DNA from 2 places in the Arthrobacter roseus genome. Region 2 is predicted to be linked to the other one. Evidence: riboswitches for the same ligand, from Rfam matches in the RefSeq annotation. Region 2 holds a riboswitch; the other holds the start of a gene.
What was found. Region 2 has a riboswitch for cyclic di-AMP ahead of JOE65_RS04875 (NlpC/P60 family protein). Riboswitches for the same ligand answer to the same signal wherever they lie in the genome.
Positions count from the first base shown of each region.

Region 1: linked by a shared signal. The riboswitch ahead of JOE65_RS13355 (C40 family peptidase) and the one ahead of JOE65_RS04875 (NlpC/P60 family protein) in region 2 are both predicted to bind cyclic di-AMP.

Region 1 covers NZ_JAFBCU010000001.1:2,766,214-2,769,615, reverse strand. The annotation lists gene JOE65_RS13365 (dihydrolipoamide acetyltransferase family protein) at 1-211, shown strand, start outside; gene JOE65_RS13360 (MFS transporter) at 385-1,569, shown strand; cyclic di-AMP (ydaO/yuaA leader) riboswitch at 1,710-1,880, shown strand; gene JOE65_RS13355 (C40 family peptidase) at 1,885-2,787, shown strand; gene JOE65_RS13350 (cation:proton antiporter domain-containing protein) at 2,939-3,402, shown strand, end outside.
Region 2 covers NZ_JAFBCU010000001.1:941,821-945,222, reverse strand. The annotation lists gene JOE65_RS04885 (HNH endonuclease) at 1-104, opposite strand, end outside; gene JOE65_RS04880 (NlpC/P60 family protein) at 296-1,099, opposite strand; gene JOE65_RS04875 (NlpC/P60 family protein) at 1,126-1,938, opposite strand; cyclic di-AMP (ydaO/yuaA leader) riboswitch at 1,943-2,111, opposite strand; gene JOE65_RS04870 (M23 family metallopeptidase) at 2,236-3,006, opposite strand; cyclic di-AMP (ydaO/yuaA leader) riboswitch at 3,008-3,196, opposite strand; gene JOE65_RS04865 (iron-dependent transcriptional repressor DtxR) at 3,364-3,402, opposite strand, start outside.

The DNA of each region.
Region 1 (3,402 bases), 1.8 Mb from region 2:
GATCATTAACTACCCAGAGGTCGCTATCCTCGGCGTCGGGCGCATCATCGACAAACCATGGGTGGTTAACGGTGAATTGGCCGTCCGCAAGGTCACCGAACTCACCCTCGCGTTTGATCACCGCGTGTGCGACGGCGGGACCGCAGGCGGGTTCCTGCGGTACGTGGCGGATGCCATCGAGAGCCCAGGGAGCGTGCTTGCGGACCTCTAAACCGGGCGTCCTCGCCGGGGCGGCCCGAGCAGTCCTGCCTGCCCACCCTCACCCGACGCGTCCGCACTTATTGTTGGAATAGTGGCTCAATCGGCCCTATTCCAACAATAAGTGCGGGGGCGTCAGGGGGTAGAGGCGTCGGGGGTCGGGCGCCGCGAGATAAGCTGAAGTACGTGCCCGACGAACCGTTCAACCTCAAAGGAATAGCGGTGGCCGCCTATGGCCCCTCTCTTCTATACGGCGTCGCGACCGGTGCGATTTTGCCCGTCATTGCACTCAGTGCCAGAGACCTCGGCGCGTCCGTGGCTGTCGCCGCGCTGATCATCACGTTGACCGGCGTCGGCTCGCTGGCCACCAATATCCCTGCCACCATGATCACGTCGCGGTTTGGCGAGCGCTGGGCTCTGGTAGGGGCGGCGCTGTGGTGTTCGACGGCGATGATCGTTGCCGCGTTCGCCACGCAACTGTGGGTATTTGCGCTGGCGATCTTTATGGTCGGGATGGCGGGTTCCGTGTTTGGGCTGGCTCGGCAGAGCTACCTCACTGAAGCCGTGCCGCTGTATTTTCGCGCGAGGGCACTATCGACGCTGGGCGGCGTCACGCGTATCGGCGTGTTCATAGGCCCGTTCCTTGCCGCCGGAGTGATGGCGCTGGTTGGTATTTCCGGTGCGTACTGGGTGGGTGCGGCCGCAACTCTGGTGGCCGCCGTTCTCAGCGTTCGAGTACCAGATCTTGGCGCTCCCTCCCGGCGGACCGGCATCGAACGCATCCCGCCTCCCACCGTGCGCTACGTGTTACGCGGTCATATGAAAGTGTTTCTGACCATTGGGGTGGGCGTTCTCCTGATTGCGGCAGTGAGAGCCACGCGGCAGGGGGTGCTGCCGTTGTGGGCAGAGAGCATCGGTCTTGATGCTTCTGCGACGGCGCTCATCTATGGGCTCTCCGGCGCTGTGGACATGTTGATTTTTTATCCGGCGGGCAAGGTCATGGACGTCAAAGGGCGGGTCTGGACGGCAGTGCCGTGCATGGCGATCATGGCTGCGGCGCTGGTGGTTATCCCTTTCACCGCTGGTCCAGGCTGGTTCACGGCAGCTGCGCTCCTGATTGGTTTCGGGAATGGAGTTGGTTCTGGGATTGTGATGACGCTTGGGGCCGATTACTCGCCTTCGCCGGGGCGCCCGCAGTTCCTCGGTATCTGGCGTTTCATATCGGATCTCGGGACCATGGCCGGCCCCGGGCTGCTGTCCTTGATTACTGCTATTGCCTCACTGGCGGTAGGCATTTGGGCGGCGGCCGGGATTGGGGTTTTAGCCGCCGTCGTACTCGGTTATTGGATCCCGAGGGTGCGCCGGCCCTGAACGCCGACTCTATGATGCCGACACGGCGTGTAACCAAAACGTGACATATCGATGGAATAACGGTTACCCTTTATAGGTGCCGACCCTGATATGTGGTTAGCACCCCTCGGGTAGATTGCCTAATTCTGCCGCTGCCCAGGGTCCGTTCGCTACAGAATTCGGCAGAAGCGGGGGAACCACACAGTGGACTCCCACCGAGTCCTTGGGGTGAGGCCGCCCCGTCTTTGAGGGATCGTTTCCTCAAGGCGTTGCGGCCGGGTGGCTCCCATCCGAACCCGACAGCTAACTCCGCAGGCATTAGGAGAGGCTACAACCATGTCATCAAATATTGCGCGCCACAGGGCAACCCCTGTGCGCAAGAACCCCTTCAATTCCCTGTCCAAGGCAGTCGTATCCAACAGGGGGGCCGTCGGACGCGGTGCTGTGGTAGTCACCGCAGCATCCGGGCTCATGCTCGGCGCTGGCGCACCTGCCATGGCCGGCGCAGGCCCCTCCACAACGCCAGCACCTGTCTACGCTCCTGCGGCGGCAGTGGCTACTGTAGCCGCACCCGCGGCAGCACAGGCCGAGACTGCAGGAGTCATCAACCACACGGTGCGCTCGGGTGACACCCTTGGCTCCATCTCCGCAAGCTATGGGGTCAACCTGAGCAGCGTACTGCAGCTCAACGGCCTGAACATGGCAACGGTCATCTACCCCGGTGACGTTATTCGCGTCTCTAGCAGCTTCGTGGCGCCGGCAGCACAGGCTCCTGTCGCTCCGGCACCCGCTCCTGCACCTCAGCAGCAGACCATGGCCGCTTCAGCACCAGTAGCAGCCCCGGCCGCCACTGCTAATGTCATGCTTGCAAGCTCCACTATCACCCCGATCGCGGCTGCATCCAGCAGTGTATCCGGCAATGCAGTCGCCGGATCGGCGCAGTCACAGGTGGGACAGTTCCAGGACTGCACCGCCTTGGTTGAGCGCGCGCTGCGGGCTGCCGGAGTCGCGGGAGTCGGTGACGAATCACCAGCATCGCTGCTGCGCTTCGGAACGCCCACCAGCAACCCTCAGCCCGGCGACATGGTGTACTACTCCGACGCTGGTGCAGGAGTTCCCCACATCGCTGTTTACATCGGCGGCGGCAACGCTGTCCACGGTGGTTGGATGGGTAACACAACCGCTGTTTTCAGCGCCGAAATTGGTTCCGGCCCCGTATACTACAGCACGAATGGCTAAGTTCGCCTAGATGCTGACGTACGACGTCGGTACACCGTAAGTGCCCGGCTGGAGGAATCCAGCCGGGCACGTTGCGTGAGAAGCACTTTGTTAGCGATTATTGGATGAATTGCACGATCCTCTTTTCATCGATGCACCAAGGTGGATGATCATGAACATGAGTTCTGCGCTGTTGCTGTCCTTCGCGGTGTTGTTGCTCATTGGTGTTCTGATATCCGAGCGGGCCAACCGGACAGTCATTTCCACTGCCGTACTGTTTCTGCTGGGCGGGTTTGCTCTGGGCCAGGGTGGTCTGGGTTTCGTGACGGTCACGGCGGATGATCCAATCGTGGGCGGTCTGGCGGAGTTGGCGTTGTTTTCCGTCTTGTTCACTGACGGGATGCGCATAGGTTTCAAGGATCTGCGGCTCGCGTGGCGATTGCCGGGACGTGCATTGCTGGTGGGCCTTCCGCTGACTTTGCTGATCACCGCTTTGCTAGCGCACTACCTTGTTGGTCTGCCGTGGCTGGAGTCCTTCTTGCTCGGGGCCGTGCTGGCCCCTACCGATCCCGTGTTTGCCGCTGCCATTGTGGGACGCAAGGAAGTGCCCGGCCGGCTGCGTCACCTGCTGAACGT
Region 2 (3,402 bases):
TCCGCAATGACACTCGCTTTGCCGGTCAGCACAAGGACGATCGCCCGGCGGAAGGTGACAACCGCCAGTGGCTCATATCCTGCATTCAGAACGAGAGTGCGCATGACACGTTCCCTTTATACTGACCGTTGACCGAACCTTGCCCGCACATGGCGGCGTTGGATCCACCACCATGGGTGGCATCTTCAACAGTGCAAGAGTAAACGGTTCAGCGCTGTCGCGCTAACACCGGGCTCGTTAAGCACAACGAACCCCGTCCTTGTGGACGGAGTTCGTTGGACAAGTCTGTGACGTTCTAGCCACCGAGTTGGATATAGACGCCACCGGAGCCGAGCTCGGCCGGTGCAATAGCGGTGGTCCCGCCATTGAAGCCACCGTGTACGGCCTGGCCGCCACCGATGTATACGGCGATGTGGGGAACTCCTGCACCGGCGTCGTCGTAGTAGATGAGGTCCCCGGGCTGCGCCTGAGCGGCGCCGACAACCGTGCCGAGAGACATGTAGCCGATCGGCCATCCATGAAAGTTGATGCCAGCAGCCGCCAAAGCGTTGCTGACCAGCCGAGTGCAGTCCTGAGACACTCCCACCTGGGCCTTCGCGGCGGCAGCGACAGTTGCGCCCACGCCGGAGGTAACAGCAGGAGCCGGAGCTTCGACGACGGGGGCAGGCGCTTCAACGACCGGAGCAGGCGTCTGCGCTGCGGGTGCAGCGGGAGCTGCAACCTGCTCAACGACAGCTGGCTGAGTCTGAGTTACTTCATTGGCTACCGCTTGCACGACGGGCGCCTCGACCACTGGAGCAGCAACGGCTGCTACCGCAGCCTGGCGCTCGAAGCTTACGTTGGCGTCTGGGGCAACGGTGACCGTGGTCGGTGCTGCTTGCATTTCCAGCGTCGTGGTGACGGACTGGCGATCGGGGCTCACGGGCGCCGCATTAGCTGCAACGCCGGACGTCAGCACAAGACCCGAAGCTGCTGCGATGACGGCAGCTGAACGGCCGACTCCCCCAGCGTTCGAGGTGACGGCTTTCGCCAGTGACGTCAGCGGGGTTGACCGCTGAACGTCCGCGCGGTGGCGCGAGATAGTGGCACGAGGTGTCATATTCGTTTCTCCGGTTGATTCTAGGATTAGCTGACGCGAACGAAGGTGGAGCCGGAAAGGACGGATGCATCGTGAAGGACGGTGTTCAAGCCGTTGAAGCCACCGCTGATGGCCTGTCCGTTGCCGACATAGATGGCCACATGGCCTGGGCGGATCATGAGATCCCCGGGAGCAGGAGTGCTCACGACAGTGCCGTACGCGTAGAAGCCGGCCGGGCCGATGTCTCCGACGGTCTTACCGACGGACCGCAGAGCTTTCTCGACCATCGCAGTGCAGTCCTGCCCGATGCCAAGCTGGCCGTATGCCGAAGCAACGAGGGCTGCGCCGACGCTGCTGGAAGCTACGGGTGCCGGTGCTTCCTTGGTTTCCGGTGCGGGAGCGGCTTCCGGTGCGGGAGCGGCCTGCGCGGCTGGCTGTGCAGGTTCGGACGCCTGCGCCGGTGCCGTGGCCAGTTCAGCTGCGGGGGCCTCAACGGCCTCGGGAGCTTCGACAACCTGTGCCGGTGCAGTCTCGGTTTCTACAATCGGAGCCTGAAATGGCTCGGCCACGACGGCGGCTTCGCGCTCGAAGGACACCTTGGCAGTTGCCGGGACAGAGACTGTGGTTGGCTGCAGGCTGGTCTGGCTGAGCACCGTGGTGGACAGAGCCTCGCGGTCCATGCTCTCAGCAGCTTGTGCGGGAAGGCCCGCGGTGAGGATGAGCCCCGACGTGGCGGCTATAACAGCAGCGTTACGGCCCACTGTGCCTGCGTTTGAGGAGACTGCCTTGGAGATGGCAGTCAGAGGGCTGGACTTGACGGTGGCCGCACGATGGCGTCCTGAAATAGTACTAATAGACACAGAAGTTGCCTCTCCCAATGCCTGCGGGGTGAGCTGTCGGATTCGGATGGGAGTCACCCGGCCGCGGCTTTCGTACGAGACGAACTTCCACGACTTAACCCCAAGGATCTGGTGATACCAGACCCAAAATTGGTTCCCCCGCCTCTGCCATGCGATTTATGCGAACGGACCTCGGTCAGTGGCAGAGTTTGGCGATCTGTCCGAGTGTGCCAAATCTTTGCGAATTTGGCACGAGTTAGACGGTACAACAGTTTCGTGATGATGTCACGCTCAGGTCACGAACGAACGTGTTGCTTATCACAGCCAGCCATTGGGGTCGACGGCTTTGCCGTCAACAAGAACCTCGAAATGCAAGTGACACCCTGTGGAGGCGCCTGTGCTTCCACTGGCTCCAACATTGTCTCCGCGTTCCACTTGCTGCCCTACCGTGACGGTAATGGCCGACATGTGGTTATACGTGGTTTCCAAGCCGTTGCCGTGATCGACTACAACCCGATTACCACCGCCGAAAGCATGCCACCCGGCGGATTTCACGACTCCGGAGGCCGCCGCCAGTACATCCGACCCGCAGGGAGAGGCGAAGTCCTGGCCCGAGTGCATCTCGGCTATTCCTGTGATGGGACTGCCACGGTATCCAAAGCTCGACGTCGGCTCAAGAGTCTTCAGGGGTGCGGCGAGTGAACCTTCCGCCTGGGCCAGTTCAAGATTCCCACCGGACGCGGCCATGATGGAGTCTAGTTTGCGCTCTGGATCGAATTCGCTGCCGAGCTGAACCCTTTGAAAGCTGACTTGTGCTGTAGATGCAGCGGAAACCAGCTTGCTCGTCTGCGGCTTGGGTGCTTCAGCTTCCGCGTTGGGGGCTGCTGCTGTGGTGGGCAAGGCTACGGTGAGGGCGATCCCGGACACGGCCGCTACCATCGCTACCTTTTGTCCAATACCCGTGAATGAGTAGGTGTTGCGTGGTGTCACGGGCTGACGACGCCTAGCCGCCCGATGAGCATCACGGGGGCGCGGTTCCGGCATGGATTCCGGCGCAACGTGACGCGGCGAAGCCCTGTGCTTCGACATATTTTCCTCTCCGATACGCCTGCGAAGTTAGCTGTCGGATTCGGGCTAGAGAGTAGCCCGGCCCCTGGACGCGGCGGCACACGGTTGTGCTGACGGTCTTTGGGACTTCACCCCAAGGCGGCACCATTGCTGGGCCGCCGAAAATGGATCCTCCACCCCTGCCAAACTTTTGACTGAACGCTTTCCGCTGGCAGGGCTCGGCTGACGGAAAGGTAACGCCGATGTCTCGACGTCCGCGAACAACTATAGGTTGCCTGACGCCGTCGTAACAATCCTGTTATCCTACGCCAGGTCTTCTGCACTATCGAGAGCGATCATAGCACTCGTTATGGCCGGTGTCATGGGGTCTGTGCAGGGCTAGGAGGTCGCAACGAAAATGTGGGAAGCCACCTCGGG